Regions from separate parts of the Flexivirga sp. B27 genome, predicted to be linked through region 3. Evidence: predicted binding sites of a transcription regulator. Region 3 holds the regulator's gene; each other region holds the start of a gene.
What was found. The regulator LexA, encoded in region 3, represses DNA repair genes until DNA is damaged. The targets are predictions, from matches to a motif close to TCGAACANNTGTTCGA.
Positions count from the first base shown of each region.

Region 1: the regulator LexA is predicted to act here: its motif matches at 5,888-5,903, upstream of ACSZL9_RS00460 (DUF222 domain-containing protein).
Region 2: the regulator LexA is predicted to act here: its motif matches at 4,916-4,931, upstream of ACSZL9_RS10015 (DUF222 domain-containing protein).

Region 1 covers NZ_JBPYUM010000001.1:91,845-102,043, reverse strand. The annotation lists gene ACSZL9_RS00480 (hypothetical protein) at 1-1,182, shown strand, start outside; gene ACSZL9_RS00475 (class I SAM-dependent methyltransferase) at 1,147-1,986, opposite strand; gene ACSZL9_RS00470 (ArgE/DapE family deacylase) at 2,163-3,470, opposite strand; gene ACSZL9_RS00465 (aminoglycoside adenylyltransferase domain-containing protein) at 3,584-4,345, shown strand; gene ACSZL9_RS00460 (DUF222 domain-containing protein) at 4,444-5,808, opposite strand; gene ACSZL9_RS00455 (hypothetical protein) at 6,367-7,839, opposite strand; gene ACSZL9_RS00450 (acyltransferase family protein) at 7,909-9,939, opposite strand; gene ACSZL9_RS00445 (acyltransferase family protein) at 9,936-10,199, opposite strand, start outside.
Region 2 covers NZ_JBPYUM010000002.1:244,492-254,690, reverse strand. The annotation lists gene ACSZL9_RS10040 (hypothetical protein) at 1-931, shown strand, start outside; gene ACSZL9_RS10035 (hypothetical protein) at 1,162-1,401, shown strand; gene ACSZL9_RS10030 (NUDIX domain-containing protein) at 1,755-2,174, opposite strand; gene ACSZL9_RS10025 (hypothetical protein) at 2,258-2,725, opposite strand; gene ACSZL9_RS10020 (hypothetical protein) at 2,773-3,324, opposite strand; gene ACSZL9_RS10015 (DUF222 domain-containing protein) at 3,449-4,837, opposite strand; gene ACSZL9_RS10010 (hypothetical protein) at 5,062-6,138, opposite strand; gene ACSZL9_RS10005 (hypothetical protein) at 6,147-7,928, opposite strand; gene ACSZL9_RS10000 (hypothetical protein) at 7,837-8,808, opposite strand; gene ACSZL9_RS09995 (DegT/DnrJ/EryC1/StrS family aminotransferase) at 8,814-9,944, opposite strand; gene pseB (UDP-N-acetylglucosamine 4,6-dehydratase (inverting)) at 9,957-10,199, opposite strand, start outside.
Region 3 covers NZ_JBPYUM010000001.1:945,548-955,746, reverse strand. The annotation lists gene ACSZL9_RS04385 (ComEC/Rec2 family competence protein) at 1-1,829, shown strand, start outside; gene ACSZL9_RS04380 (LysR family transcriptional regulator) at 1,858-2,778, opposite strand; gene ACSZL9_RS04375 (GOLPH3/VPS74 family protein) at 2,916-3,596, shown strand; gene ACSZL9_RS04370 (NAD-dependent protein deacetylase) at 3,637-4,467, shown strand; gene lexA (transcriptional repressor LexA) at 4,468-5,184, opposite strand; gene ACSZL9_RS04360 (LysM peptidoglycan-binding domain-containing protein) at 5,492-5,896, shown strand; gene nrdR (transcriptional regulator NrdR) at 6,166-6,654, shown strand; gene ACSZL9_RS04350 (vitamin B12-dependent ribonucleotide reductase) at 6,806-9,712, shown strand; gene ACSZL9_RS04345 (LacI family DNA-binding transcriptional regulator) at 9,912-10,199, shown strand, end outside.

The DNA of each region.
Region 1 (10,199 bases), 850 kb from region 3:
GGTATGGCGAACGCGCTCGGCTATCTCGTGGTCATGCTGCTGTCCCGCCCGCTCGGGCCGGGCGAATTCGGCGGTTACACAGCGCTTTCCACGTATGGCGTGCTGCTCGCCATACCGGCCGGTGTCTTCCAGGTGGTGGTCGCACGGCGGCTGTCCGGGGACGACCCGGAAGGCCCGACCAGTGCGTTGCGGCCGGCCCTGGCGATCGGAATGGGCTGCTTCGGGATCACCGCGGTCATCTCCCCCGCGCTCGCCCACTGGTTCCACCTGCCGTCGTTCTGGGCGGCGGTCCTGCTCGGCGGGATGCTCGTGCCGATGATGCTCACCGGCTGCTTCCAGGGCATCCTGCTCGGTCGCGGCCGGTTGCGGGCGCTCGGCCTGCTCTACCTGGCCAACGCGGTCAGCCGGGTGCTCGCCGCTGCGGTGTGCGCCGCGCTCTCGGCCAACGTCACCGGTGTCTTCGCGGCGATGCTGCTCGCCGGGGTCGCGGCCGCTCTCTACGGCGCGTGGTTGTGCCGGTCCGACCTGGCCACACTGCCACGCAATGCCCGCCTCGCCCGCGAGCTGGTGCGCTCCAACAGCACCCTGGCGGCATACGTCGCCCTCACCAACGTCGACATGTTGCTCGCGCGGCACTTCCTGACCCCGCACGACTCCGGCGGTTACGCGCTGGCGTCGACCTTTGCGCGTGCGATGTGCTGGGGCACGCAGTTCGTGGCCCTGATCATCGTGCCGCGCATGCAGGGCGACCGGCCGACCCGCACCCTGCTGCGCGCGAGCGCTGTCGTGACCGGGATCGGGATCGTCGGTTTCGGCGTCGTCGCCGTCTCACCGCGCACCTGGATCACCGTGGCGGGCGGTGCGGACTACGGGGAGTTCGGCTCGCTGGCGTTGTTGTGCGTGGTGCTCGGGGTGGCCTGGGCGCTCGCGCAGGTGTGGTTGTTCTCCGAGATGGGCAGTGACACCAGTCTGCTCGGGTCACTGACCTGGGGCGTCATCGTGGTCGAGGTCGTCGCCATCGCGACCGTGTGGCACGACAGTCCCAAGCAAATCGTGCTCGTCTGCCTGGTAGGGGCGCTCGTCGTGGCGCTGGCCGGCCTGTCGCGGGTGGTGCTGCGACATCAGGCGACGGCGATCGCCGACGAGTCAGTGATCGTCACCGCCGATAGCCCGCGAGCGTGACAGCACGAGGCCGGCGGCCTTCTTGACCGGACCGGGGAAGCGATCGGCGGCCGCCCAGGCGACCTTGTTGACGCGATCCTGCACGGTGGTCTGATAGCGACGCAACGCCTCGTCGGTGCGCGATATGCCACGGCGTCCGGTGGCCGGCCGCCGGAAGACCAGCGCGTGCAGGCCGTTTGCCCAGCGCGGGTCGTCGGCGTGCTGGGCGTCCCAGGTCGCCTCGATCTGCCAGCCCGGGTGGCGCTTGAGGAAGAGCTTGTGCGCCCGCTGCACGACCGGCCAGCTGGCGTCGTCGATCAGCACGAGCGCCTCGTCGGCCAGCAGCGGCTCCACGACGGCAAGGGCCAGGTAGTGCGACAGCAGCGTGTGCTCGCCGTCGTAGAAGTAGACGCCCACCGGCCGGTCGATCACGCCGTCCTCGGCCATCAGCGTGAACGCGTCACCCTCGAGCAGGCGTATGTCGGCACCGCCGCCCCTCGTGCGCAGGTTCTCCTCGAGCTCGGCGCGTGCTTCCTGGCCCGCCATGCCGAACTCCAGGAAGTTCTCCATCGCGTAGAACCTCTTGCGTTCGTTGCCTTGGACGGCAGCAACCAGCGAGCGGCCCTTGAAGGTGCCGACCTCGAGGTATGCCTCGTCGTCCGGCAGCACCGCCGCGGCGAGGTTGAGCACCGCGAGTTCGTTCGCGCCGGTGTAACCCGCGACCTCGTCGGTCATCGCCTGCCACCGCGGGTCGACCGGGTCACTGGTCTGCGGGTCGTCCGCGAAGGCGTCGTCGATGGCGTCGAACACGCGGGATGTCTGCATGAGGGCAGAGACTATCCGGGCCTGAAGATGGTCGAGTAGCAGCGGGGGGAGCGAAGCGGAGGACGCTGCGTATCGAGACCTACTCACCGGTCACTTCTGGACCACCCAAGCTGGTCGAGTAGCGGCCGGAGGAGCGAAGCGGAGGAGGCCGCGTATCGAGACCCGTGCCCCCGCGGTCAACTCGCCGGTCGGGTCCTCTCGCCGCAGGCACGGACAGCAAGCAGCGCAAACACCCGCGCGCAGGCGAATACCTCGGCCAGATCGACCTGTTCGTCCACCGCATGGGCATGCTCGATCCGTCCGGGTCCGTACTGCAGGGTGGGGACGCCGGCGGCGGCATACAACCGCAGATCGGAGCCGTATGGCGCACCGATGACGTCCGGCACGCTGCCCCGGACGCCGCGCACCGCATCGGTGACCTGGCCGAGCAGCGGGTGGCCGCCCGGCAGTCGCCCGGACGCAAACATCCCGCCCGGCCAGCTGATCCGCACCGGATTGTCCCGCAGCCACGGGTCGTGCCGGGTGTGGTCGTGCACCGCCGTCTCGAACGCCGCGCGAGCCGCCGACACGGACTCGCCCGGTCTGACGCCATAGCGACCCTCCGCGACCAGCAGGTCCGGCACGATGCTCGCCCAGTCCCCGGCGTGCACCACACCGACGGACAGCGGCCATGGCAACTCCAGGTGCGCGAATTCGGTTGGTATGTCGGTGTTTCGCGCCTTCTCCAGCGCGCGTAGTCCGGCCAGCACGACCTCGAGTTTGTCGACCGCGCTCACGCCTGCAGTGCGCCGCGATCCGTGCGCTGCCAGACCCGGCACCTCGAGCCGGAAGGTCAGCGAGCCTGCGTTCGCCGGTATGACGGCACCGCCGGTCGGCTCGGGGATCACGCACGCGTCGGCTCGGTGACCCCGACTCAGCGCCGCGAACGCACCGACGCCACCGTCCTCCTCACCACTGACGCAGTGGATCGCCACCGCACGCGTGCGGTGAACACCGGCGCGCTGCAACGCATCCAGCGCGCCGATCATCGCTGCGACACCGCCCTTCATGTCGCACACGCCGCGCCCATGGCCGATGCCGTCGGTGATGCGCAACGTGAACGGGTCGTCGGGCCAGGCCGTCTCGTTGCCGGGCGGCACCACGTCGGTGTGTCCGCAGAATGCGAGAGCCGGTGTGGTTATTGAGTTTTCGGCGCTCGGACGCAACGTCCCGACCACTCCGAGTGCCTGCTCGCGATCGACCTCCATGCCGGGGAAGGCCGAGTCGGTCGCCAGCTGTGCAATGTCGATAGGCCACTCATCGACATACATTCCGAGGCCGCGCAGTCGTTCGGCGCACCAGCGCTGTGCGGCGACCTCGCCGGCGCTGCCTCCGACCGACGGTATGGCGACCAACGCCGACAGGTCGGCCAGGATCGCGTCGTCGTCCACCAGGTCGAGCACGCGACGTTCGTCGTCGGTCAGCTCGTGGGTCAGTTCGGTCACACCGGAAGGCTCTCACCCCAGCACCACCCGCGTCAGGCAATGCCGTTCGGACCGTCTGCCGGGCGACTCAAATGCGTTGACGCACTGCGTCCTCCGTCGCGATGATCCGTGGTGTGCAGCAGGTCCTCGAAGCGTTGATGCAGCACCTCGACCAGCACGCACCCGGCGGGCTGCGTGGTGCCTACCTGACCGGCTCGTGGGCAGCGGGTGGACTGCAACCCGACAGCGACATCGATCTGCTGCTCGTCACGCAGCGATCGCTGACTGCCGGCGAGCGAGCTGACCTGACCGACTTCCTGCTGCGGTTCTCCGGACGCCGGGCGACGGTGACACCGGGTCGACCGCTGGAAGTCACCTCCTTGGTCCTGGAAGACGTTGTCCCCTGGAGGTATCCGCCGGTCTGCGACTTCCTGTATGGCGAGTGGCTGCGCGACGAGTTCACCGGCGGTGCCACCCCGCAGCCGCACACCAACCCGGACATCGCGGTGCTGATCGCCGGCTCTCGACAACACGCTGAATGCCTACGCGGTGCGCACCCGCGCACCATCTTCGAGCCGGTGCCCGCCCACGATCTGCGGCGATGCATCCACGACAGTCTTGAGCCGCTGCTCGCCGATCTGGCCGGCGACGAACGCAACGTCTTGCTGACGCTGGCCAGGATGCTCGTCACTCTGCAGACCGGTGAGATCGTCTCGAAGGACGAGGCAGCGGCGAAGCTGCTGCCGGACCTGCCCGCACCGGATCGGCACACCCTGTCCCTCGCATCGGATGCGTACCTAGGGCACGTTGTCGACGATTGGGACGAGCGTCAGCAGGAAGCTCAACGCACAGCCCGGCACCTCGCCGCACTCATCCGTCAGCAGGCGGTTGACTGATCCCACTGGCTGGGGCACCTCCGGAGACACACCCTTTCGCCGAATGACGGCACCGAGGTGGCCGAGCCTGTTCCCTGAGGTGGCCGAGCCTGTCGAGGTCAAGCTGCGCCGGCGGCGTGGCCGGGCATCCGGTCGGGGGTCAGGTCCCAGTGCACGCCGTCGGGTCGTATGTCGGCCATGTACCCCTTGCGGTGCACCGTCTGATGGTGCCTGCCGCACAACAGTGCCGAACCGGCAAGAGACGTGTGGCCGCCGGCCCACCACGGGACCACGTGGTGCACTTCGCAGAACCCCGGCGGACGATCACACCCGGGGAACGTGCACCCACCATCCCGCAAGATGCACGCGGCCCGGATCGCCTTGGTGGCAAGGCGTTCCCTGCGGCCCACATCCAACGGGGCACTCGGCCCACCCAACACCGCCGGGATCAGGTCCGCGGAGCACGCCAACCTGCGCGCAGCACCGGCATCAAGAGTCTCACCCGTCAGCGTCGTCGCCCCACCAACACCGGCAACCAACGCTTCCAGGTCCATGGTCAGCAACACCGTGGCCGCACTGGCCTGCACACCATCACCGGTCGCGGCCCGGGCACCCGCACCCACCAGGTCCATCAACGCATCCACCCGACGCTTACCCGCAGGCCGCTCATCCCGCACCGGCTCAGAACCAGTCGGGGCCTCGAGACGCTGGTTCGTCGCTTCTCGACCACCTTTCCCGACCTCACCGGTCGGGTCAGTGGGTCGCGCGGGTCGCGGTGCGGACCCCGCGTTGATCGCGTCCTTGAGGATCGCCGCGTTCGCCGGGGACAGCTCCGCCACCAGGCGGGTCATCCCGGTCGGGGTGGTCGACCACGACAACGACTCGGTCCGCTCCAGCTTCTCGTCATCCGTGGACAGTTTCTCCGGCGCGTACCGGGCCAGGATCCGCCGCGTCAACAACGTCAACCCCGCCGCACCCAACGACGGGTCGACCTGCAGGAACCAGCCCAGCACCTCATCCCGCCCCGCCGACGGGATCACCGGCGCCACCTTCCCCGCCTGCGTCAACGCGGTCCGTGCGGACTCCACCGAACACGAACCGGACCGTAACGCGTCGGTGATCACAGTGTTCTTGCGGTCGCGGCACGCATCGGCCACGGTCGCCATCGCCCGCACCGTCTTCGGCTCCACCGGGCAGTCTTCGACGTGATTGCCGAGCCATTGGGTCGTGGTCGCAGCATCGGACTCCGCCACCGCACCCCGATCCACCGCATCCGCGGTCACCAGGGTGACTACTTGCGCGGACCTACCGTGCAACCGCAACAACGCCGTCACCAGGGCGTCCTCGCCGGCGCCGCCGAGCTGGTGCACCGCACCCGGCACCTCATCCAACACAGCCGCTGCTGCTTGCAGGATCTCCAACACTTCCGGGCCACGACCCGGCGCCACGGGGGCATCACAGGGCACTGGCTGATCGACAGGCATGGCGTGAATCCCCTTCCCCCGTATGGCTTTTCGTCTACTCACAGGATACCGCACCACGGCGTCAATGGCCATAGGTTTATCGAACATATTTCGGGGATCTGCAGGGTGGGAGTGATGCCTTCGTGGATGTGGGAGTCCTGGTCTCGATACACCTCCCCCGCTACGCTCCTCCGGCACTCGACCAACGTGGCTGACCTGGTCTCGATACGGGCTCGACCAGTGCCTCGCCATACTCGACCAACACCGGCCACAGCCGACCTGTCGGTCTCGCTACACCTCCCCCGCTACGCTCCTCCGGCACTCGACCAACGTGGCTGACCTGGTCTCGATACGGGCTCGACCAGTGCCTCGCCATACTCGACCATCACCGGCCACAGCCGACCTGTCGGTCTCGCTACACCTCCCCCGCTCCGCTCCTCCGGCACTCGACCACCGTGGCTGACCTGGTCTCGATACACCTCCCCCGCTACGCTCCTCCGGCACTCGACCAACGCGGTTGGCAGGACCACGAGACGCGCCAAGATCCTCGGCCGGCGCGGGTCTCGATCGGTCAGCCGCTCACCGGCTGCCGGCCGGTATGTCGATGAGCGGTGGGCGGTCGTCACGCACGGTGACCTGCACCGCATCCGCCGGAGCGTGCTCGACGCGGCGGAAGTCGCCGTCCTCGGGGCGCGGCCACGGGAAGTCGAAATAGGGCGTGTAACCGTCCACAGTGAGCGAGAGCGTGACCGTCGGGACATAACTGGCCGATGCCAGGAAGCCTTCGGTGTGCAGCACCACGGGACCGCTGCGGACACCGTGGGCGAGCAGCGCTGCGTGCACCTCGTCGGTCGCCGCGCGCGCCCGGTCGGCGTTCCGCGTCTGCGCACTGTTGATCATCAGCTCGGCCGGACCGCCGGGCCCGATCAGCAGCGCCACCACGACGGCGACGCCGCCCCACCCCGCCGGCGGTATGACGCGAGCCCACCGGATCGCGGTGCGCCGGCTGGACCGGACGGCGACCGCGAAACTCATCCCGCCGACCATCATTCCCAGATAGATCAGTCGGCCACCGGCACTGGCGACGACGGACAGCACGACGCCGGCAGCGACCAGCCAGCTCAGCCAGAGCGCAGCCTGCCTGCTGGCCGGCGCGCGCCGCGCGGCGATCGCACACGCCGCCCAACCGCACCCGCCGACCAGCACGATCGCGCCGAGGACGTGCAGCGGCCCTTGCAGTTCGACCCGGACGATCTCCCACAGCTGCGTGGCGTTGTTGGGGCTGATGACGAAGAGTTCGACGATCGGCGGCGCCCAGCACAACACCGCCAGCACCGTCGCGACGATGCCGGGGCGGCGCCATACGGGGTGGTCACGGCCGCGCGACCGCCATCCCGGCAGCGGCCACACCGCTCCACGTGCGCGGTGCCAGCGCAGCAGCCCCACGCCGGCGAGCACGACCAGCAGCGGGAAGAGGTTGGCGACCAGTGCGAGGTTCGCCTGCAGCACCAGACTGGCGACGACGGCAAACCACGGCAGCACGCTGTAGTGGCCCAGCAGCAGACGCCAGCTGAGCGTCAGCAACGTGACGACGCCCAGCACCGGGGGCCACGGATTCCACGGCATCACCAGCGAGGGGCCGATCAGCAGCTCACTGACCACCACCGCAATGACCACCGCAGCCAGGCCGGCACGTCGGCCGGCCATCCACCCGTGCCACAACGCCAGCACGAGCAGCCCGGCCGCCAGCAGCAGTCCCCCGATCACCAGTCCCGCCGGGTGGTAGCCGGCGAGCGCGAACGGCACGGCCAGCAGGTAGAACTGCATCGGGCCGGGGTGGTGCGCCCAGATCCCCGGCCAGGACTCGTTGCTCGTCGATCGCATCCCCTGCAGCGGCGGGTGGGCGCTGAAGACGTCGTGCACCTTGACCGCGATCCAGCCCTCGTCACCCTGCGGGACCCAGCCGTGCAGGACCCAACTCACCGACCAGATGACCAGCGGCAGCACCAGGAGTGCGCCGAGGAGGATCCTCCAGCGGCTCCCCCAATTCACGCGCTCACCTTATGGCAACGGCTGTGCGCCACAGCGCATTTCGGCGGATCTCCGCTGCTGCCACCGGGCTCACTGCGAGACGGAGTCGACCGAGATGCGCGGCCCGAAGCGCTTGCGCAGCTCGGGCTCGAAGTGCCGCCACCATTGCGCCGCACCGGCCTTGCCGAAATGCACCCCGTCGGGGCGCATCGTGACGCCGTCGGTCTGCTTCTGGTACTTCCCGCTCGGGCACAGGTAGCTGCGCATGTCCAGCAGCGTCGTGTTCTCGTGGGTCTTCGCGACCTGCTGCAACACGTCGTTGACGGCGTCCTGACGCCATACCTCGTTCTGGGTCGAGGCCGCCTTCGCATCCTCGTCCTGGTTGACCCCGGGCAACGCGCCGACGCCGCTGGCGCCCTTGCGGTCGTAGCACGGGATGTTGGCGATGGTCACCGGGTAGCGCCCGTGCTGCCCGGCGACGTCGGCGGCCTCGCCATACGCCTTGAGCAGGAAGGCCCGCCAGCGCGCGGTGCCGACCTTGAGCACCGTGCCGTCGACCACCCGGTCGAAGAGCTCCGCGGACCCGGACACGACGACCGACAGACGCGGCTTGGTCTCCTGCACCAGCGCGGCCCAGCGACGTTCCCAGTGCGCACACTGCGGTGCGGGCGCCGTCTTGAACTCCCCCACCTGCAGCTGTTGCGGTATGGCGACGCCGCAGCCCAGCTGCGTGCTGGAGCCGAGGCTGATGGAGCGCTGACCGGTCGGGCGGTACTTCCACAGCGTGAACGCCACGGAGTCGCCGAAGATGTCGACCCTGTCCTGGTCGGCTCGCATCGGCCCGGTGACGGTCGTGACGCTGCCCGGCAACGCAGTGCCGAAGATCGGGTCCTTGGCCGCAGCCGTCGACGCGAAGGCGCACGTCGTGCCGAGGACGAGTGCCAGCCCGGCCGCGATCACCCCGCCGTGCGGCACCAGGCGACGCAGCGCGCCGGCCCGGATCGGGCGCTCGACGAGCCAGTCGAACGCGAACGCCACCGCCACGGTCACCGCCATGCGCACGACCACCAGCGCGACTCCGGACAGGTGGGTGCGTTGCGAGTCGAGGATCAGGAACAGCGGCCAGTGCCAGATGTAGAGGCCGTAGATCCGCTTGCCGACCGCCGTCAGCGGTCGCCACTCCAGCGCGCGCGAGATCCGGCCGCTCCGGCAGGTGGCCAGGTGCCAGCAGACACCCGTCGCGGCCAGACCGGACACCAGGAAGCCGCCGCGGAAGATCCACTCCGTCTGTGCGTCGACGAGCAATGGCACGCCGAACAGCCACACCAGCCCGCCGATCGCGGCGGCCGCCGACCACGTCGAGGACCGCAGCGGTATGCCGAGCAGGACCGGCACGTGCCGGCTCCGCCCGTGGCCACGCCGTGCCCGCAACTCCAGCACGACCGCCAGCGCGCAGCCGACGAGGATCGCCTGCGCCCGGCTGAAGGTGTTGTAGTAGACGCTGGAGGGGTCGACGCCGGGCTGATACTTCAGCGCCATCCACAGCGCCGAAGCACCCGCGAGCACCAGCAGGGCGGCCGTCAGCCCGCGCAGCCGGCCGCGCCGCACGGTCAGCCAGCCGAGCAGCAGCAGCGGCCACACCACGTAGAACTGCTCCTCGATGGACAGGGACCAGGTGTGCAGCAACGGCGAAACCGTCGCTCCCCCTTGGAAATACGACTGCTGGTCGTCGATGAAGTGCCAGTTCGACCAGAAAGTCAGCGACGAGATCATGTCGATCCGGAAGCGATCGAGCGTCGTCGGGTCGGCGAAGAACTTCGCGTATGCCGCCGCCAGCACCACCACTCCGGTCATCGCCGGCAGCAGCCGGCGGGCGCGGCCGCACCAGAAGGTCAACAACGGCACGGTGCCCCAGCGGCCCACCTGCCGCAGCAGCAGGGAGGTGATCAGGTAGCCGCTGACGCCGAAGAACATGTCGATCGCCAGGAATGCGCCGGTCAGCACCGACCAGCCGGCGTGGTAGAGCAACACGATCAGCACGCCGATGCCGCGGAAGCCGTCGATCGCGGGCAGGTAGTGGCTGCTGCGGCGCGACGTCGCGCGCGTGCTGCCGTCACTCATGACTGCTCCTGCAGGACCCGCAGCGCCTGCGGAGCCAGCCACTTCCAGACGACCTTGGAACCCCACGGGGAGAAATGCACCCCGTCGGCATACAGGCTGTGCCCGCCCGGTCGGGTGGGCGAGTCGTCCGACCCGCACACGGCGTTCTTCAGGTCGATCACCGGTGCACCGTGATCCTTGGCCCACGACCGCACCAGGTCGTTCAGTCGCTGCGGGTGCGCGAAGGAGTGCAGGGTCTGCGGCGCGTGCTGCCGCATCGT
Region 2 (10,199 bases), on a different contig from region 3:
GCTGACACTCACGGACACCGGCGACGGTTGGGACCGGCACGCGACGGGCGCACACGGTGACCGCCCGTTGGCCGAGCGACGGCTGCGCCGCGACATCGGTCGTATGGCGTCCGCGCCCGCCGACGGCACGTCCCTCGAGGAGCGCCTGCGGGTGTCGGCCGCCGGCGGCGACATGAACGCCCTGCACGAGACGGTGCAGAGCTACGCCAACTGGTTGTCGGATCCGGCGTTCGCCGATCCGGCGCAGCGGTTCTTCGCGACACCGGACAACGTCTTGGTCGACGCCGACGGAACGTGCTCATTGCTCGACCCCAGCTGGTCCTGGGCGGAGTCGCTCGACCCGCACCTGACGGTGCTGCGTGGGTTGCGGGTCTTCGCGCGGCGTCTCCTGCGCAGCGGCGCCGAGCACCGCTGGCGCCCCGACATCAGCCCCGACGACCTGACCCGGACGCTGGCCGCGATGGCGGACCTGCCGGTCGACCAGGCGACCATCGACGGCATCGCCCTTCGCGAAGCAGAGGTGAATGCCGTTCTGCAGCAACTGGATCCGGTCGGCGAGAGTCAGGACTACGCCGCCAACCTCGCCAGTGGCGCCTCGCAGTTCACCGCGACCCCGGGCCCGTCACGCGGCTACCGCGAGAGCATCGCAGCCACCGGCCGGATGTCGCAGGAGCTGCACGAGCGCGGCGAGCAGGTGCAGTGGCTCGAGACGTCCCTGCGGGACCGGGACCGCCGGGTGGCCGCGCTGGAGCGCGAGCTGACCTCGGTTCGGCACTCGGTGAGCTATCGGGCCGGTCGCAAGCTGACCGCCCCCGGCCGCAAGGCCGGCCGGACGGCGATGCAGGCCGGTCGCCGCGGCGTGCTGTCGATGCTGCCGCCGAATGCCGTGCCGCGTGCCGAGCGGGCGCTGCGCAAACTGCTGGATCGCTGAGCGGCTCTCGCGCTGCGCCCCGGATGCTCAACCGGCGGGGAATGCCGAGATGTCCGCCTCGCGAGCCGTATCGGGCCCGTGCCCCGGGATGCCCACGCGGACGGGGCGTACGGGGCGGACATCGCCATGCCGCCACCAAATCATGTGCTGACGTGGGTGTTCACCACGTGTGGAACGTCAATCGAAACAGGTGGTTGACGGCTGCACCTCTGGAGCTCAAAGTCGACTGCATGGGTGCGGACGGCAAGGACCATGAAGCGGAGCAGGACGTCGAGGACCTCGCCCGGCGCCTCTTCGCACTGGAGACCAAGGGAGTCGATGCCTGGGGGTTAGAGCTGCTCCCGCCAGAGAAGCGTTCGAACTTCTTCAAGTCATGGGGCGACATGAGCGACTCCACCCGGCGCGCATACCGACAGCGAGCACGCCGAGTGATTGCCGACCGGCACAACGACGACAATGCCGGCAGGTAGCTGCGCTTCGGGACCCGATCGACCACTTCGATCCCGTGCCGGCAGAGCTCACCGAGTACGAGAAGGAGAGCGTTGTCGGCTTTCGTTGGTGGACTTCGACCGAACTGCAGAAGACACAGGAATCGGTCTATCCACCGGACCTCGGTGATCACTTCGCGACTCTCCAAGCCACTGGCTACCCGCCGGAACCGATCGATATCGGGGGTCGCAGTCGACACGGCGATGTTCCGCTCGAATGACGCACCTTCCGGGACAGCCGGTGGACGGCAGTAAAGACTCTTGCGAGTAAAACGTCGACTGGCACAAGGGTGTTCGCCGTGCGGTGATCGTCATTGATGACGCATAGTCAACCGTCAGCCGCCGACATCCCGAAGCGCACTTACCAGCGCAGTGCGCATGATGGGGTGGGCCGGGGACGGCAGGGCATCTAAGCCGAACCAGCCGATGTCTACGTGTTCCTCCGGCGCCTTGTTCAGCACGGTTCCCTGCCAATCGCGGACCATCCAGGCACTGACAACCACGGGCTCCTCAGCTGGCCCTGCGGTCAGCCGGTAGAGGTGGGACCCGGTGTCCCTCTCGATGTGTATGCCGAGCTCCTCGTGCAGTTCCCGCGCCAGTGCGCCGAGTTCTGACTCGCCCTCCTCAACGCAGCCACCGGGCAGATCCCACACGTTGGGGTTGGCACTTTTGTCAGGACTACGGAGCACCAGGAGAACCCCACCGGCATCGACTAACGCGCCCAACACGACGTCGGCGACGGCAGCGTCTTCCATGAGTTCATTGGAACAGAAGCCACCGACAGCTCGGGCCCTCCCGGTGAACGATCGCCTACCGGGCGAGTGGTTTGCCGGACTTGTCAGCGAATGTTGGCCCGGTCGATTGCCGCCGCAATCGTGTGTGCCGGATACTCGGCGGTCACCTCGCCGTCGTGCAACATCCAGTAGAAGTCATTCACGACGGTCGCGACACTCGCGTAACGCACCACCGTCTCAGCGATCGCGCCGGTGAGGCCTGGGGCTACCCCACTGTCACTGCAGCGCCTCAGGTAGGCGTTGCGCTCATCGGCGCGTGTGAAGCGAAAGTGGTTGCTGGCAATAGTGTTCACCATGGTTGCCGCGCAGTACGCCAGATCGTGATCGGAAGTGAGCGTGACGAAGTCTCGTTCAGTGGCGTCCAGTTGGAAGTGGCGTGAGGTCGCGAGGCCGAAGTCCGACAGGTAGATCCGGTCACCGTCAGTCAGGACGTTGTCGAAATGTGCGTCGAAGTGCGACATGCCATGTGCACACATGTCTGCAACCGCACGAAACAACTGTTGCTCGACCATGGCCACTGCCGACTCTGCGCTCGCACGGTCCGCGTTGAGCTGGCTGATCAACCAAGAGCGAGGCGCGAACGGAGCATGCTCCAGAAACAGCGCGACCACAGTACGTGACGCGGCAAGCGCCCGTAACCGTGTCTCGACTGCTTGAGATTTCCCCAGAATCGGACAGCGCGTTCGATACTGTCGGGATCGATTGCCGACTCACCAAGGTTCCGTCGCGGGAGTTCGCGCCAGTGGTAGAGGAGCGGAAAGTTGTCGCTGTCCCCGTTGCGCACCCAAGCGCTGGAGGATTGCTGAGCAGTCACTTCACGCCACACGTTGAACCCGGTGGAGCCTTCCCCGACGCCGTACTGGTACCAGGTCGGCAACACGAAGAGATTCCCGGTGCACTCGGGACCGGCTGCACGTTCGACATCGGTGACAGCGACAAGCTTCACGAAGACGGGCTTCCCACTGACCTCGATCGTGTGGGTCAACCCGCCAATACCAACTCGTCCACGCTCGCAACGACTGACCAACTCCCTGAGTTGAAGATCGGACTGCCTGGCCAGCGCCGCCGAAATCACGGAGTGATCGCTGATGCGCTGGGCGTGCGAACTCACAACTCAACGATGTCACAAGGCGCTGAGCCCTCGCCCATAGCCGGACGCGGATGCCCCAGCGCGGCAAGCTGATTGATGCCCCGAGCGGATCAGATACACACCGGACATGGTTATCCGACGGAGCTCACGCAGCTGCGGTTGAGTGGCCGGGCATGCGCCCCGGCGTGAGGTCCCAGTGCACGCCGTCGGGTCGTATGTCGGCGGTGTAGCCCCGTCGGTGCACTGTCTGATGATGCCGGCCGCACAACAACGCGGAGTCGGCCAGCGAAGTGTGGCCGCCGGCCCACCACGGCACCACGTGGTGCACTTCGCAGAAACCTGGTGGCCGGTCACACCCGGGGAACGTGCAGCCGCCATCCCGAAGGATCACCGCGGCACGAATTGCCTTGGTGGCCAAGCGTTCTCGCCGACCCACATCCAAAGGTTGGCTCGGTCCGCCGAGGACCGCGGGGATGAGATCCGCGGTGCACGCGAACCGTCGGGCGGCGCCCGCGTCGAGCATGTCACCCGCTGTCGTGGTGGCGCCGCCGATGCCAGCGAGCAATGCCTGCAAGTCCATCGTGAGGAGCACCGTCGCCGCACTCGCCTGCACACCGTCACCGGTCGCGGCACGGGCACCTGCTCCGACCAACTCCATCAGCGCATCGGCTCGGCGCTTGCCCGGGGAACGTTCATCACGAACCGGCTCTGCACCGGCCTCGAGACGCTCGTTCCTCGCGCCTCGGCCAGCTCCCTCCGTCGCGGCCTTGCCGGGCGCGTCCGACTTGTCTTTGGTGTCAGTGGGTTTCGCCGGTCGAGGCGCGGACTTGGCGTTGATCGCTTCCTTCAGGATCGCCGCGTTCGCCGGGGAGAGCTCCGCGACCAGACGCGTCATACCTGTCGGGGTCGTGGACCAGGACAGTGACTCCGTGCCCTCGAGTTTTTCGTCATCCTTCGACAGCTTCTCCGGCGCGAACCTGGCCAGGATCTGCCGGGTCAGCAGTGTCAGACCGGCAGCACCCAACGACGGGTCGATCTGCAAGAACCAGCCCAGGACTTCGTCGCGGCCCGCGGTCGGGATCACCGGGGCGACCTTGTCGGCCTGATGCAACGCCGTCCGGGCGGACTCCACCGAGCACGACCCGTCCCGCAACGCCTGCGTGATCACGGTGTTCTTCCGCTCCCGGCACTTGTCCGCCACGGCAGCCATCATCCGGACCGTCTTCGGCTCCACCGGCACACCATCAGCGACATGCTGGCCGATCCATTGAGCGGTGCTGGCAGCAGTCGACTTCAGTAGGACACCACGGTCGACCGCCTCCGCGGCCACCACGGTGGTGACCTGCGCCGACCGGCCGTGCAACCGCAACAACGCGGTCATCAACTCGCCTTCTTGCTCGTCGCCGAGTTGATGCACTGCACCCGGCACCTCGTCCAAGGCGTTGGCCGCGGCCTGCAGGATCGCGAGCACCTCGGGGCCACGCCCCGGCGCCGCCGCGCCGGCAGGATCCACCGTTGGCTGGCCAATGCTCATGTCGTGAATCCCCTCCCCTGGAAGCGTTTTCGCTTACCTACAGGGTACCGAAATTCGTCGTCAATGGCCAGAGTTTTATCGAACACATTTCGGAGCAAACGTATACATGGGGTCGCGATTCTGGCGGGCCTCGAGACGCTCGTTCCTCGCTCCTCGGCCACCTCGCGCATTTGTTCCTCGCTCCTCGGCCACCTCGCGCTGGGCCACCGCGCCAGGGCGCGCCGCTAACCAGGCAACACGTCCCAGATGAGCTGCATCCGGCCGAGGTCCGTCGGCACGTCGACGCCGTCGGCGTCGGTGATCATCCGGAAGAGCACCGGCTCGTCGGTCGGCCCGTCCTCGATGCGCAACTGAGCATGTGCGTGCGCCGGATTGCGCGGACCATCCTGCGACACCAGCGCTGCCCGCAGCGGCCGCCCGCTCTCCAGCCCTACCCCGTCGACGGACACCAGTCCCTGATCGAGCCAGCGCCGCACGGCGTCCTGCATCGGGACCGTCGGGCCCTCGGCCAACAGCCGACGACGAGACTCCCGGATCGCCTTGTTGACGGCACGCCGGGTGAGGGTGGCCGCACGCGCGTGCTGACGACGAACCCGGACGTGCACCGGCGCCACCGAGCCGTCGACTGCGGGCCAGGTCGTGACCAGTTGTGCGTCGAAACCGTCGGGTCGACGCCCGACGAACGGCGTCACGCGTGCCGGTGAGCCGTCCGGCACGAACAGCTCGATCCGGTCCACGCGCACGCCCACCTGGCTGTAGGGCATGATCCGCGACTGCGCCCAGTCGGGCAGCGCCGCAGCGTCGAGCGCCTCGAGGATCAGCAGGCCCTCCTTGGTCACCGCGCCGGGCGGCAGGTCGAACTCCACCATCCCGACCGCGGGAGAGCCGTGGGTGTCATCGGCCGGCGCCAGGTAGCAGACCGCGCGGGTCTCACCCTGGCTGCGCAGCAGCATCAGTCGCCCGGTCGCGGTGTCCTCGCGGGTCACGTGCTCCGGCGGCCGCTTGTGCCACCAGTCCTCGGAGGTCTTGTCGATCGACATACGCACCCGAACGCGCAACTGCCGGGTCGGGTCGACGTCGACCTTCGCGCCGATCAGCGACGGGGAGAGCGCGAAGCGACCGACAATCGCTACACCGCGGGTGAAGCGGTCGACGACCTGCAGCTCCGGCCGCTGCCCGGTGGTGAGCTCGGTCGGCACCGGCAGCAGGGCCGGCGGGTGGTCGAAAATGGTCTCGAAGCAAAGGGTTTCGTCCCTGGCGCTCTGATCCATGCTCACCTGCGTGCTCGCTTCTTGGCTCACCTCCACGCTCACTTCGCCTCCACCACCCCGAGTTGCATCGCCAGTCGCTCGGCGCCGTCGGTGAAATCGAACCTGGTCAGGATCGGCTCCTTCCGTCTCCACATCCGTTGGGTCGCCTGCAGGGCCGCCTCGCCGTCGCTCTCGACATGCCGCATCGCCACCGTCAGCGCGCGGACCAGGCTGTCGCTCTGCCCCATGTCCCAGTGCTGCACGAGCATCGAGGCGACGTCACCGCCACCCCGGTAGAACCACTGCCACAGCCGGGCGCGTTCGACCTGCTCGGCGGTGATCGGCGAGGTGCCGGCGAGCAACTGCTCGATCGAGTCGTCCAGCAGCCGCCAGTAGTCGTCGCGGTCCTGCGCCACCATGCTGAAACCGCACTGGCTCCACTCGGACCAGCCGGCCTGCAACGCCGGCACGCCGTACACCGGCAGCTCGGCGCTGACGCTGCCCCGGACGGTGAGCCCGAGGTCGACCAGGCTCCAGATCATGTTCTTGCTCAGGTCGAAGCTGCGGCGGAACTGCAGGTGCGGGTGGGCCGCATAGCGCTCCTTGAGCGTGTCGAAGAAGCCGGTGACGTCATACAGGAACTGCGCCGGGTGGTCCTGGAAGAGCCAATTGACCCGGGTGTCCTGCGCGGCGTGCTCGGCAGTCTTCTCGAACCAGTCGGCCAGGTCGTCGAAGATCTCCCGGTTGGTGCCCAGCGCATCGGACACCGCGTGGTTGAAGACGACCACCACCGGCTTCTCCTCGTCGAAACCGAGCCGCTGCATCGCGTGCTTGCGCAGGTCGCGTCGCTCGACCGGGTTGGTCAGCTCCAGCGAGCTGACCACGCCGCCGCCGCGCCACCAGGACGGGCGGCCGAGGTTGCTCTTGGACCGCCAGGCGGTCAGCTCCGCGCTGCGGCGCAGCAGGTCGTGGTTGGCCCACAGGTTGTCCTCGAAGAACCGCCCGATCTCCCGGGTCAGGTGCTCACGGAAGGTGCCCTCGGTGCGACGCTCCGGATCGAGCATGTAGGCCTTCAGTCCGCCGGTCGTCTGCACGTGGATCACCGGCACCTCCAGACGCATCGCCGATTCGACCGCCAGACCCCAGTGGTTGTAGTCGATGTGACTGGTGACGACCGCGGCCGGGTTCAGGTGCTGCATCAGCCCGTCGTAGACGTCGGAGAACTCGATGCTGCGGCGGCGCACCTCGTCGGCCTTCTCCGCCTCGTCCTCGGTCACCCGCGGCACCCGCGCGACGCGCGCGGTCGTCGCGTCGACCACCTGCTCCAGCGTCTCGGGGTCGATCCCGGATCGCACGTCGCCGGGAATGACGGTGTCGCCCACCTTGAAGTCGCGACGGATGCCCTGCACCCGCTCGTCGACGATCTCGTGTATGTCGATGATGTCGTCGGCACCGTAGGCGTGGGCGAGTCGGGTCAGCACGTCCTTGTCGTAGTAGGTCCACTGGAAGCTCAGCCAGTCCGAGTCGGCGCCAAGCAGGATGACCACTCTGGCCGGCGTAACCCGTCGAATCGCGTTGGCAATGGTCAGACTTCGGATGCCGACCCGGATGTCCTCGGTCATCAGCTCGACCAGGATCGTGGCGTCGCCCGACGGCAGCGTGTTGGTCAGCCAGAACTGCTGGGCCACCTCGCAGAAGCGGTCGAAGGAGGCACCGAGCTTCTGCGGGTTGGGTGCCTGCCGCCGCTTGTCAAAGCGCGGGTCGGAGCCCTTCACCTTCGTCGGAGTCAGCTCCGGGACGTGCGTCGTCCGTCGGAATCCGATCAAGTTGCTCGCTGTCATCCTCACCACTTTCACTCATTGACGTCACATCCGTGACGGGTGCTGCTGCGCCGGCGGCGAGCTCGGCGTCACGCCAGCCGAGTGCCTCCCGGAGTTCGTATTGGCTGAGCAGACAGTCCTGCCCGAGCTGGTCGGCGGCCAGCTGCCGCGCGTAATCGTCGGGGACGAACGGCTGGTGCAGTTCGGGGAACAACCGCAGTTGCTTCTCGCGGCCGCCCAGCGCGGCGCGTTCGTTCTCCAGGATCATCGGGTCGCCGTAGATGCCGACCTGGGCGCCGACGCTCGCGCCATACAACAGGGCACTGCCGAGGCGGTTGCTGACAACCCGCTTGTGGCGGCGCACCTCGGCCAGTTGCTTGTCCAGGAAGTGCACGTCGGTGCCGCGCCACATGTGACCGCGGTAGCCGTGCGAGATCACCCGGAAGCCCGCCCGCTCGTAGATCCGCCGAACTGCCTTGTCCCGGAACTCGTTCCAGTAGAGGCAGATCGTGATCGGCACGTCGCCCTCGACCTCACGCAACTGCCGCACGTAACGGTCGTGACTGCCGACGATCAGCTGCTGCTCCCACCCGTGGAACGGGTAGACGATCGTGCCCTCCCGCTCGACGGGGTGCTCGTAGGGACGCTCCATCCGCAGCAGGTAGGCCCACGGTGAGCCGATCACGACATACCGCCGCAGACCGAGCGCCCAGCCGCGCCGCGCCACGTCGGACGACCAGACGAATCGGGAGAAGCCCGGCGCGAAGTGCGTGCCGACCGCGAAACCGTCGTGCGTGTTCCACCCGTGCTGCAGGTAGCCCCAGATCCGCGGCACCTCGGCGAGACCGGCATACCGGGCCAGCACATGCGCGTGCCCGTAGAAGTGGTTGGCGTGATGCATCGGACTCAGGCCCCGACGAATTCCCGCACGAGGTCGATGACTCGGTCGACGTCGGCGTCCGCCAGCCCCGGGAACATCGGCAGGCTGATCTCCTGGGCAGAGTAGGTCTCGGCGACCGGGAATTGCCCTCTGCGCCAACCGAGTTCGGCGAATATCTGCTGGTGGTGCACCGGGATGTAGTTGACCTGCACACCGATGCCGTTGGCCCGCAGGTGATCGAACAGCTCGCGCCGTCGACCGTCCACGATGCGCAGCGGATAGAGGTGCCACATCGGGTCGGCGCCCGCGCGGGTCGCCGGCAGACGCAGCACGTCGATGCCGGCCAGCCCCTCGTTGTAGCGCTGGTGGATCTCCTGCCGGCGCGCCTTGAAGGCCGCGACGCGAAGCAGCTGGTTGGAACCGAGCGCCGCGAGCACGTCGGGCAGCCGGTAGTTGACGCCGAGACCGTGCACCTCGTAGTACCACGGACCGTCGGGCTCCGACAGCAGCTTCGCCTCGTCCCGCGTATAGCCGATGCCCTTGAAATGCCTTGCCCGCTCGAGGATTTCGGCGTTCGTCGACACAAGCGCGCCACCTTCGGCGGTCGTGAGGTTCTTCGTCGGGAAGAAGCTGAACGTCGTCACGTCGGCCAATGAGCCGACCGGTATGCCGTCCAGGGACCCGGCGATCGAGTGTGCGGCGTCCTCCAGCAGCAATGCACCACCGGAGTGCGCGACGTCGGCCAGCGGCGCGGCGTCGATCGGGTGACCGGCGAAATCGACGCCCGCGACCACTGCGGTCCGCGACGTCATCGCATCCTTCACCGCGACCGGGTCGAGGTTGCCGGTGTCCTCGCACACGTCGGCGAACACGACCCTGGCGCCCTGCCACATCGCCATGGTCGCCGTCGCGAAGAACGTCAGCGGCGTGGTGATCACCTCGTCACCCGGCCCGACACCGAGACCGGCGTATGCCGTGTGCAACGCAGCCGTGCCCGAGGTGACGCCGACCGCGGGGTCCGCAACGCCCGCGATCCGCGCGATGTCCTGCTCGAAGGCCCACAGGGCAGGACCGGTGGTCAACCAGTCGCTGCGCAGGACCGCTGCCACGGCGTCGATGTCCGACTCGTCGATCGATTGCCGACCGTAGGGAAGCACCTGGAAAGACACCTACCGTGCGACGGACGTCAGGCCGACCGGGCCCAGGTCGAGCACCTGACGCAGGTCCGCTGCGTCATACCAGAGGTCGTTCTTGTCCGACGAGCAGTGGAAACCGGTCGGCACCGGCTGCGCGCCGGTGAGCTTGCGATAACCCCAGCTGGCCAGCTCCGGCTCGAGCACGAAGTATTTGCCGCCCTGGACGATGACCGCACGGCGGCCCTCCTCCGGACTGATCATCTCCTCGTGCAGCTT
Region 3 (10,199 bases):
CCGTGCTGATCGCTCACGGCTCGCCCCGGGTCGTCGGCGACGCGGGCATGCTCCTCGACGCGGTGGAGTCCGTCCGCGCGGACACTCGCGCGGCGACCGACGGGTTGCCCGCCGACGCCCGCGGCCTGGTGCCGGCACTGGTCATGGGCGACACCTCCCGGCTGCCGCAGGACCTGAACGACGACATGCGGGCCACCGGGATGACGCATCTCAATGCGGTGTCGGGCTCCAACGTGACGATGGTGCTGCTGGCGAGCATGTGGGTCGCCGGATGGTTCCGCATCCGCGGCAGATCGCGCTTGGTGATGGCAGCCGTCGCGCTCGGCCTGTTCGTCCTGCTGTGCCGACCGGAGCCCTCGGTGGTCCGGGCGGCAGTCATGGGTGTGGTGGGTCTGGTCGGTATGTCGTTCGCCCGCCGCGCGGCCGGCCCGCCGGTGCTCGCAGCTGCGGTGTTGCTGCTGCTGGTGATCGACCCCTGGCTGGCGGCGTCCTACGGATTCGCCCTGTCCACATTGGCGACCGCCGGGTTGCTGTTCTTCGCCAGACCGTGGGCGGACCGGATGGCCATGTTCCTACCCCGGCCACTGGCTCCGCTGGCGGACGCGGTCGCGATCCCGATGGCGGCGCAGGCGATGTGCGCTCCGGTGATCGTGCTGCTGCAGGGTTCGGTGAGCCTGGTCGGCATACCGGCGAATGTGCTCGCAGCGCCGCTGGTCGCCCCGGCGACGATGTGCGGCGTGCTCACCGTGCTGATCGCGCCGGTGAGTGTGCGTCTCGCGACGGCGACCGCGTGGTGCGCAGCGCTGCCGACAACGGGGATCGCGTGGATCGCGCATACCTGTGCTCGGGTGCCGCTCGGCACACTGCCATGGCCGGACGGCGCGGCCGGGGCGTTGTTGCTCGCGGCACTCACCGTGGTGGCGCTGTGTGCCGGAGTGTGGCTGCTGCGCACCCTGTGGGTCCGGCCCTACCTCGCGGGCGCGGGCGCGGTGCTGGCCGCAGCGGCATGGGCGCCCACACCGGTGAGTGCGTGGCCTCCGCCGGGGTGGGTCTACGTCGCATGTGACGTCGGACAGGGCGACGGCGGGGTGCTGGCCACCGGACCGGGCCACGCGTTGGTCGTCGACGCGGGTCCCGATCCGGGCCTCATCGACGACTGTCTCGATCGGTTGCAGATCGGCGTCGTGGACGCCGTGGTTCTCACCCACTTCCACGCCGACCACGTCGGTGGCCTGGCCGGTGTTTTCAGCGGGCGACGGGTGGGGCCGATCTATGTCACTCCGGTCTCGTCCGGGACCGCAGCCGACACCGATGCCGAAGCGACCGAGGAGCCCCTCGTTCGTGCGCTCGCGGCGCGACACGACGTGTCACTCCGCACTCTCGCAACCGGCGACGTGCTTGACCTCGGTCAGGTGCATGCTCTGGTCCTGGGACCTACCCGGACCATCCGGGCCGGCTCGGTCCAGAACAACGCGAGCATCGTCCTCGACGTCCGCAGCCGCGGCCTACGACTGGTGCTCACCGGGGACATCGAGAAGGAAGCAGCAGCGCTGGTGATCAGCACACTGCAACGGTTGCCGGACGCACCGCCCGTCGACGTGCTGAAGGTGCCGCACCACGGATCCGCGAACCAGGACGATCGACTCGAACACCTTCTCCACGCGCCCATCGCGGTGATCAGCGTCGGTGCGCACAACGACTACGGCCATCCGGCGCCGCGCACGCTCGACCTGCTGCGGGACAGCGGCTCAACGGTCGAACGCACCGATCGTGGCGGCGACATCGCGATCGTCGCGCAGCACGGCAGGCCGCTCGTCGCCCGGCCGTGACCGACAGCGCAGCCGCCGGGGAAGAGCGTCAGCTGCAGACGCCCTTGGCGCTGGCCGCCTCGCACAGCGCATCGAGCGTTGCGGCGACGGCAGGCACCCGCTGCAGGTCCGGGGTGGTGACGGCGTAGACCGCACGGCGTGAAGCCGGGTCCATCGGCAGGGTGACAACGCCGGTGTTTCCGGCCGAGCGGCGGATCAGATCGGGGATCAGTGCCACACCGAGGCCCTCCGACACCAGGCCGAGCACGGCGACGTAATCCTCGGTCTCGAAGGCGACATCGGGGTCGAAACCGGCTCGCGCCGCGAGCGACAACAAGTGGCCGCGACATCGTGGGCAGCCGGCGATCCACGGCTCCCCGGCCAGGTCGGCGAGCTTGACCTTCTTCGCCTTGGCCTTCGGGTGGTTCAGCGGAAGAGCCAGCCGCACCTCGTCGTCGAGCAGCTTGCGGGTGATGAACGCGTCGATGTCCTCCTCGCCGCGCGCCAAGTCGGTGCCCTCGTAGGCGAACGCGACGGCGACGTCGCACTCTCCGGAACGCAACGCGGCCAGTGACTCCGGCGGCTCCGCCTCGGTGAAACTGACCTCCACGTCCGGGAAGCGCTGCTTGACCAGTGCCAGCGCTCGCGGCACCAGCGTCGAGGATGAGGACGGGAACGCCATCAGCCGCACCCGCCCGGCCCGTAGCCCCGCGATCGCGGCCACCTCGGACTCGGCCGCGTCGAGCGCGGCGAGCACCGGGTTGGCGTGTCGGGCAAGGACCTGGCCAGCTTCGGTCAGCCGGACGCTGCGGCCGAGGCGCTCGACCAGCACGGTGCCCGTGCGGTCCTCCAACCGGCGCACCATCTGGGAGATGGCCGGCTGCGAGTAGCCCAGCGAGGCGGCCGCGGCGGTGAAACTGCCGTGGTCGCTGATGGCCTTGATGACACGGAGGCCGGCTGCGTCGATCATGTGCTCAAGAATAACATTTCGTTATTGCGCCACGACCTGTCGCTTTCATCGCTAATTGCTGCCGAAATTGCTGGCGGAGTTGCTGGCGAAATTTGCGGCCGATATACATCGCGCGGTGGATGCCCGAAGCTCGCGTCATGCCTAGCGTGGCCGACATGTTGATCTGCGAGGAACTCCTTCTGGTGGCGACCGGCGGCGACGGCAAGCCGGTCACCGCCAAGTCCCGGCTCGACCTGGCGCTCGCGGGCGCGACGTTGTGCGAGCTGGCGGCCTGTCAGCGGGTCGGGGTCAAGAACGGACGCGTGGCGGTGCTGGACTCTCGACCCGGCGGCGATCCCCTCCTCGACAACGCATTGGCGATCTTCGCGCGACGGGACGGAAAGAAGCCGGCGAAGGTGCTCCCGGAGGTCGCGAAGGGGATGACCGACCGCACCTATCAGCGGCTCGTCGACACGGGTGCGGTGCAACATGTTGGTGGCGGTTTCCTTCACCCGTCCCGATATCCGGTGCTCGACGTCGCCGCCAGGGACGCACTGGTGGCCGGCGGCGGTCGCGTGCTGGCCGAGACTGCCGCGCCGGACCTGCACAGTGGCAGTCTGATCGCGCCGCTTGCTGCCGCCGACGCCGTCACGAAGGTCTACGACAGCCACAGCTTCGGGTTGTCCGGTCGCGAACTCAAGAAGCGCGCCAAGGCAGTTGGCGAGCAGGACTGGGCCGCCGGAGCTGCCGCCGCGGCCGTCAAGAGCGCGCAGGACGCGATGACTGCCGCGATGGTGGCGGTCACGACTGCCACGACGGCCGGCGTGATCAGCGGCTGACGCCGATCGACAGACTCCGGTGTGAGAGTTTTGACCGGTGATGGCGCGTGACCTGGCAGCCCTGACCGACCTGCTCGGTGACGGGGGAGTCGTGGCGCTCACCGGGGCGGGCCTGTCGACCGAGTCCGGCATACCCGACTATCGCGGGGCGGACGGTGAGCGCAGGTTCCAGCCGATGACCGCTCAGGAGCTGCTCGCCGATCGCGAGGCCCGGCGTCGTTATTGGGCGCGGTCCTACGTGGGCTGGCCGAGGTTCGCCTCCGCACGCCCGAATGACGGCCATTACGCCGTTGCGGCCCTGCAGGCGGCCCAGGTGATCGGTCCGATCATCACCCAGAACGTCGACGGTCTGCACCAGGCGGCAGGGGCCGTGGACGTGGCGGAGTTGCACGGCAGCCTCGAGCAGGTGGTGTGCATGCAGTGCGGGGAGCGGTATGCCCGGGCCGCCGTGGACGAGTGGCTGCAGCTGGCCAACCCGGACTTCGACCGATCGGCGGACGGGCCGCTGCGCCCGGACGGCGACGTCGCGATCGCGGAGTCGCTGATCTCGGGGTTCCGGCTGGTGCACTGCGTCGTCTGCGGCTCGGACCTGCTGAAACCGGACGTGGTGATGTTTGGTGAGTCGGTGCCGAAACCACTTGTCGAGCAATGCTTTTCGGCCGTCAAGTCAGCGCGCGCCGTGCTGGTGCTCGGCTCGTCGCTCGCCGTGATGTCCGGCTATCGCTTCGTCCGGCGGGCTGTGCGGGAGGGCATCCCCGTCGCCGTCGTCACCCACGGCTGGACGCGCGCGACCGACGAGGAGGTGTCGGTGCGCATCGACGCGCCGCTGGGCGAGACGCTGGCCGCGCTGGCCGACGCCCTCCCCGGCTGATCAGACCCGGCGCAGGACCGCGGTGACTTTGCCCAGGATCGTTGCGTCGTCGCCGTCGATCGGGTCGTAGGCCTCGTTGTGCGGCATCAGCCAGACCTTGCCGCGAGTGCGTTTGAAGGTCTTGACGGTGGCCTCGTTGTCGAGCATGGCCGCGACGACATCGCCATTGGTCGCGGTCGGCTGCTGCCGGACGACGACCCAGTCACCGTCGCAGATCGCCGCGTCGACCATCGAGTCGCCGACCACCTTGAGCAGGAACAGGTCGCCCTCGCCCACGATCTGCTTGGGCAACGGGAAGACGTCTTCGACGACTTCCTCGGCCAGGATCGGGCCGCCGGCAGCGATCCGGCCGACCACCGGAATGTATGACGCCTCCGGGCGCTGGTCACCGAGGCCGGTCTCGTCGATGCCGGACTCCTGCGCACCCTGCACGCTCGACCCGCCGCGGTAGCCGCGGGTGTCGGTCGCGTCCGGGTCGATGACCTCCATGGCACGCGGCCGGTTGGGGTCGCGGCGCAGGTAACCCTTGCGCTCGAGCATCGTCAGCTGGTGTGCGACAGAGCTCGGACTGGTCAGTCCGACGGCATCGCCGATCTCCCGCAGACTCGGCGGATATCCGCGCCGGTCAACGGAATTGCGGATCACCTGCAGCACCTTGCGCTGCCGCGTAGTCAGGCTCTCGCCCGTCCGGTCGGGAAGTTCGTGCACCTGTGCCATCGCTGTCATCTCCTCCTCGGCGAACTGTTCGCGCGAAGCGATCGGCGAGCGGTGCGGACGGACGCGTCCGCGGCCGTTGTCGGTGGTCGGTGCTTGCCTTGGCTTCGTGAAAACAGCGTATGGGTTTCGGACACAGTTTCCAAACATCTGTACGACGCGTGTCTCGGCGATGGTCTCGACGCGGTCGAACGTTCGTGCTATACATCCGACAGATGTGCGATCGCACGCCTGTTCGCATCGGACGCCAGGTCCGGGTGGTCTGTCACAGGGCGCGCGCCGGATCGCAGCGGAGTTTCAGGAGGAAGAGATGAGTGCAGCAGTGCAGTGGGATGCGCCGGCCGACCCGGGTCGAGGGCGCCGGCATCTGCGAGCCGTGCCGACGGGGCCGTCGGCACGTGGCGGTGGGCCGGCGGTCGGTGTGCGGGTGGCGGCGGACGGCCTGCGGTTGACGGCGCGCGGGCGCCGTCTGCTCGGCGTGCTGATCGTCGTGACGCTGCTCGTCGGCGCGGGCGCTGCGGCCCGTGCCTGGGCGGCGCCGTCGACGCCGGTCACGCACACGGTCACGGTCCAGCAGGGCGACACCCTGTGGGCGATCGCACACCGTGCCTACCCGTCGATGGAGACCTCCGAGGCGGTGGCCAAGGTCGCGCTGGCCAACGACCTCAACGGCCTGAATGTGGTCGCAGGTCGACAGCTGCAACTCCCGGACTGATTGGCCGTCGGGTCGGGGTCGGAATCTGGGCGGACACGCCGTGTCGCGGGCCGCTGACCAGCGGTTTCGCCACCCGCGTTCACGGGTCTTGCACTTGGGGTGCGATCGGCTTAATATCCCTATATGTAGTAGTTACACGGATGGCATTCGTCCACATGTAGTCCACAACACATCGGCCGCCATCCCCAGTTCGTCCACCGATTACCCACAGCTTCGTCCACAGCTTTCGCCCGGTTCGCCGGCGAGCTTCGTCCCCGTAGGAGGCAGTCGTGCATTGTCCGTTCTGCCGTCACGACGACAGTCGCGTCGTCGACAGCCGCACCAGTGAGGACGGCACCTGCATCAAGCGGCGCCGCCAGTGCCCGAGCTGTGGCAAGCGGTTCTCCACCACCGAGACGGCGAGCCTGACCGTGGTGAAGCGATCAGGTGCGAGTGAGCCCTTCAGTAGGCAGAAGGTCCTGGTCGGTGTGCGCAAGGCATGCCAGGGCCGTCCGGTCAGTGAGGATCATCTCGCGCTTCTCGCCCAGGAGGTCGAGGAGGCCATCCGGGCGCAGGGCGCCGCCGAGATCGATGCCCACGACGTCGGTCTGGCCATCCTGGGCCCGTTGCGCAGCCTCGACGAGGTGGCCTACCTCCGGTTCGCATCGGTCTACCAGGCCTTCGACGGTCTCGAGGATTTCGAGGAGGCGATCACCCTGCTCCGGGCCGAGCGACCACCCACGGCCGTCGAGCCCGATCATCAGCGCGCCGGCGACTGACACGGCGACGGACTGAACGTCTCGTCGCAGAACTCATCGCACATTCCGCCGGGTCGATCCCGCTCAGCATCTTCGAGCCGGCACCGCAACACAGCAACACCGCACATCTCGCAGCAGAGTCGACCACCTTGAGGTGGAAAGGAAGTTGGACATGACCGACACGGCAGACGCCGGCCAGCACACACGGCGCGGCGCACGCAGGGGACTGACCGTCGAGCGCATCTTCACGACCGCTGGAGTGCATCCCTATGACGAGGTGACCTGGGAGCGTCGCGACGTCGTCCAGCAGAATTGGAAGACCGGCGAGACCATCTTCGAGCAGCGTGGGGTGGAGTTCCCGGAGAGCTGGTCGCTGAACGCCTCGACCATCGTCACGACCAAATACTTCCGCGGCGCCATCGGCACACCGCAGCGCGAGAGCAGCCTCAAGCAGCTCATCGACCGGGTTGTGCTGACCTATGTCAAGGCCGGCAAGGAGCACGGCTACTTCGCGACCGACGACGACGCCGAGATCTTCGAGCACGAGCTGACCTGGTCGCTGCTGCACCAGGTGTTCAGCTTCAACTCGCCGGTGTGGTTCAACGTGGGCACCAAGTCGCCGCAACAGGTTTCGGCCTGCTTCATCCTCTCGGTCGACGACTCGATGGACTCGATCCTCAGCTGGTACAAGGAAGAGGGCTTCATCTTCAAGGGCGGCTCCGGCGCCGGCCTCAACCTCTCCCGCATCCGCTCCTCCAAGGAGCTGTTGTCCTCCGGTGGCACAGCCTCCGGCCCGGTGTCGTTCATGCGCGGTGCAGACGCCTCGGCCGGCACCATCAAGTCCGGTGGTGCGACCCGTCGTGCGGCCAAGATGGTCGTGCTGGACGTCGACCACCCGGACATCGAGGAGTTCGTCGAGACCAAGGCGCGCGAGGAGGACAAGATCCGCGCGCTGCGCGACGCCGGTTTCGACATGGACCTCGGCGGCAAGGACATCACGTCGGTCCAATACCAGAACGCCAACAACTCGGTCCGGGTCACCGACGAGTTCATGCGGGCCGTCGAGGACGGCACGTCCTTCGGCCTGCGTGCCCGTCACACGGGTGAGGTCATCGAGGAGGTCGACGCACGGACCCTGTTCGACAAGATCAACAAGGCGGCGTGGGAGTGCGCCGACCCGGGTCTGCAGTACGACGACACGATCAACGACTGGCACACCAACCCCGAGACCGGTCGCATCACCGCGTCCAATCCGTGCTCGGAATACATGTCGCTGGACAACAGCTCGTGCAACCTGGCGAGCCTCAACCTGCTGAAGTTCCTGCGCGAGGACGACACGTTCGACGCCGAGACCTTCCAGAAGGTCACCGAGCTGGTCATCACCGCGATGGACATCTCGATCTGCTTCGCGGACTTCCCGACCGAGTCGATCGGCGAGACGACGCGTGACTACCGCCAGCTGGGCATCGGTTACGCCAACCTCGGCGCACTGCTGATGGCGACCGGCCACGGCTACGACTCCGAGGGCGGCCGCTCGCTCGCAGCCTCGATCACCTCGCTGTTGACCGGTGCCTCCTACAAGAGGTCCGCGGAGCTGGCCGGGATCGTCGGGCCCTACAACGGATACGCCCGCAACGCCGAGGCGCACCGACGCGTCATGCGCAAGCACCAGGCGGCCAACGACGCCGTTCGCACCCTCGGCGCCATGGACTCCGAGGTGCACCGCTACGCGACCAAGGCCTGGGCCGACGTCGTCGAGCTCGGCGCCGAGAACGGCTTCCGCAATGCGCAGGCGTCTGTGCTCGCGCCGACCGGCACCATCGGCTTCATGATGGACTGCGACACCACAGGCATCGAGCCGGACTTCTCGCTGGTCAAGTTCAAGAAGCTGGTCGGCGGCGGCTCGATGCAGATCGTCAACCAGACCATCCCGCGCGCGCTGAAGAAGCTCGGCTACCAGACCGAGCAGATCGAGGCGATCGTCGAGCACATCGCCGAGCACGGTCACGTCATCGACGCTCCCGGACTGAAGCCCGAGCACTACGAGGTCTTCGACTGCGCGATGGGGGAGCGGGCGATCGCTCCGATGGGTCACGTGCGGATGATGGCGGCGACACAGCCGTTCCTGTCCGGCGCGATCTCCAAGACCGTCAACCTGCCGGAGTCGGCGACGGTCGAGGACATCGCCGAGGTGCACCTGGAGGGCTGGAAGCTCGGCCTGAAGGCACTGGCGGTCTACCGCGACAACTGCAAGGTCGGCCAGCCGCTGTCCGACGGCAAGAAGTCGGCGAAGTCCGACGGCGCCGACGAGGCCGCGCCGGAGAAGGTCGTCGAATACCGCCCGGTCCGCCGCCGGCTGCCCAAGCGCCGCAAGAGCGAGACGACCTCGTTCGCGGTCGCCGGCGCCGAGGGTTACCTCACCGCCGGCACCTACGAGGACGGCAAGCTCGGTGAGCTCTTCCTCAAGCTCGGCAAGCAGGGTTCGACCCTCGCGGGCATGATGGACGCGTTCTCGATCGCGATCTCGGTCGGCCTCCAGTACGGCGTGCCGCTCGAGACGTATGTCGAGAAGTTCACCAACCTGAGGTTCGACCCCGCGGGCATGACCGACGACCCGGACGTCCGGATGGCGCAGTCGATCATGGACTACGTCTTCCGCCGGTTGGCCCTGGACCACCTCGACTTCGAGACCCGGAGTTTTATGGGCATCCACACGGCCGAGGAGCGTGCTCGCCAGCTCGAAACCGGTTCTTACGCACCGGAGCCCACCGAGGAGGACGTCTCCGACGAGTTGGAGTCCTACTCGCAGTCGATCGGGGCCACGACGCGCCGTGACGAGGAGGAGGCCGTCGCCGACGAGTCTGTCGAGGACGCTCCGGAGTCGACATACAAGTCCGGTTCCGGTGCCGCCGATGCCCGCACGGTGACCGGCGAGATCCACTCGTCGCAGGACCTGATGGAGCGCTTCCAGGGCAAGGCTGCAGATGCGCCGATGTGCATGACGTGCGGCACCAAGATGCGCCCGGCCGGCTCCTGCTACGTCTGCGAGGGCTGCGGCTCGACCAGCGGCTGCAGCTGACGGCCCGAGCGGCCGCCGCGCCCGAGTGACCGACGAACCCGCCCCGCGACCACGCGTCGCGGGGCGGGTTCGTCGATTGTCCGGCGAAGAAATGCGAGAAATCGATTTCTCGGAGTAGAGTCCGATGCGGGTGGACGGCCGAGTAACTCAGGGTCGTGTCGGCGTAACGAGGAGGAGCATCATCGTCACCATCAAGGACGTGGCCGCACATGCTGGTGTCTCGGTGGCGACGGTGTCGCGAACGCTGAACAACCAGGAGACCGTCGATGCGGATCTCGCGGATCGGGTGCGCAGCGCTGCAGCCGAGCTCGGCTACCGCCGCAACGGCCTGGCGCGCAGCCTGCGGCTGCAACGTGCCGACGTGTGGGCACTGATCATCTCCGACATCGCCAATCCGTTCTTCACCGCGATCGCGCGAGGTGTCGAGGATGTCGCGCACGGCAAGGGGTACTCGGTGGTTCTGTGCAACACCGACGAGGACCCGGCC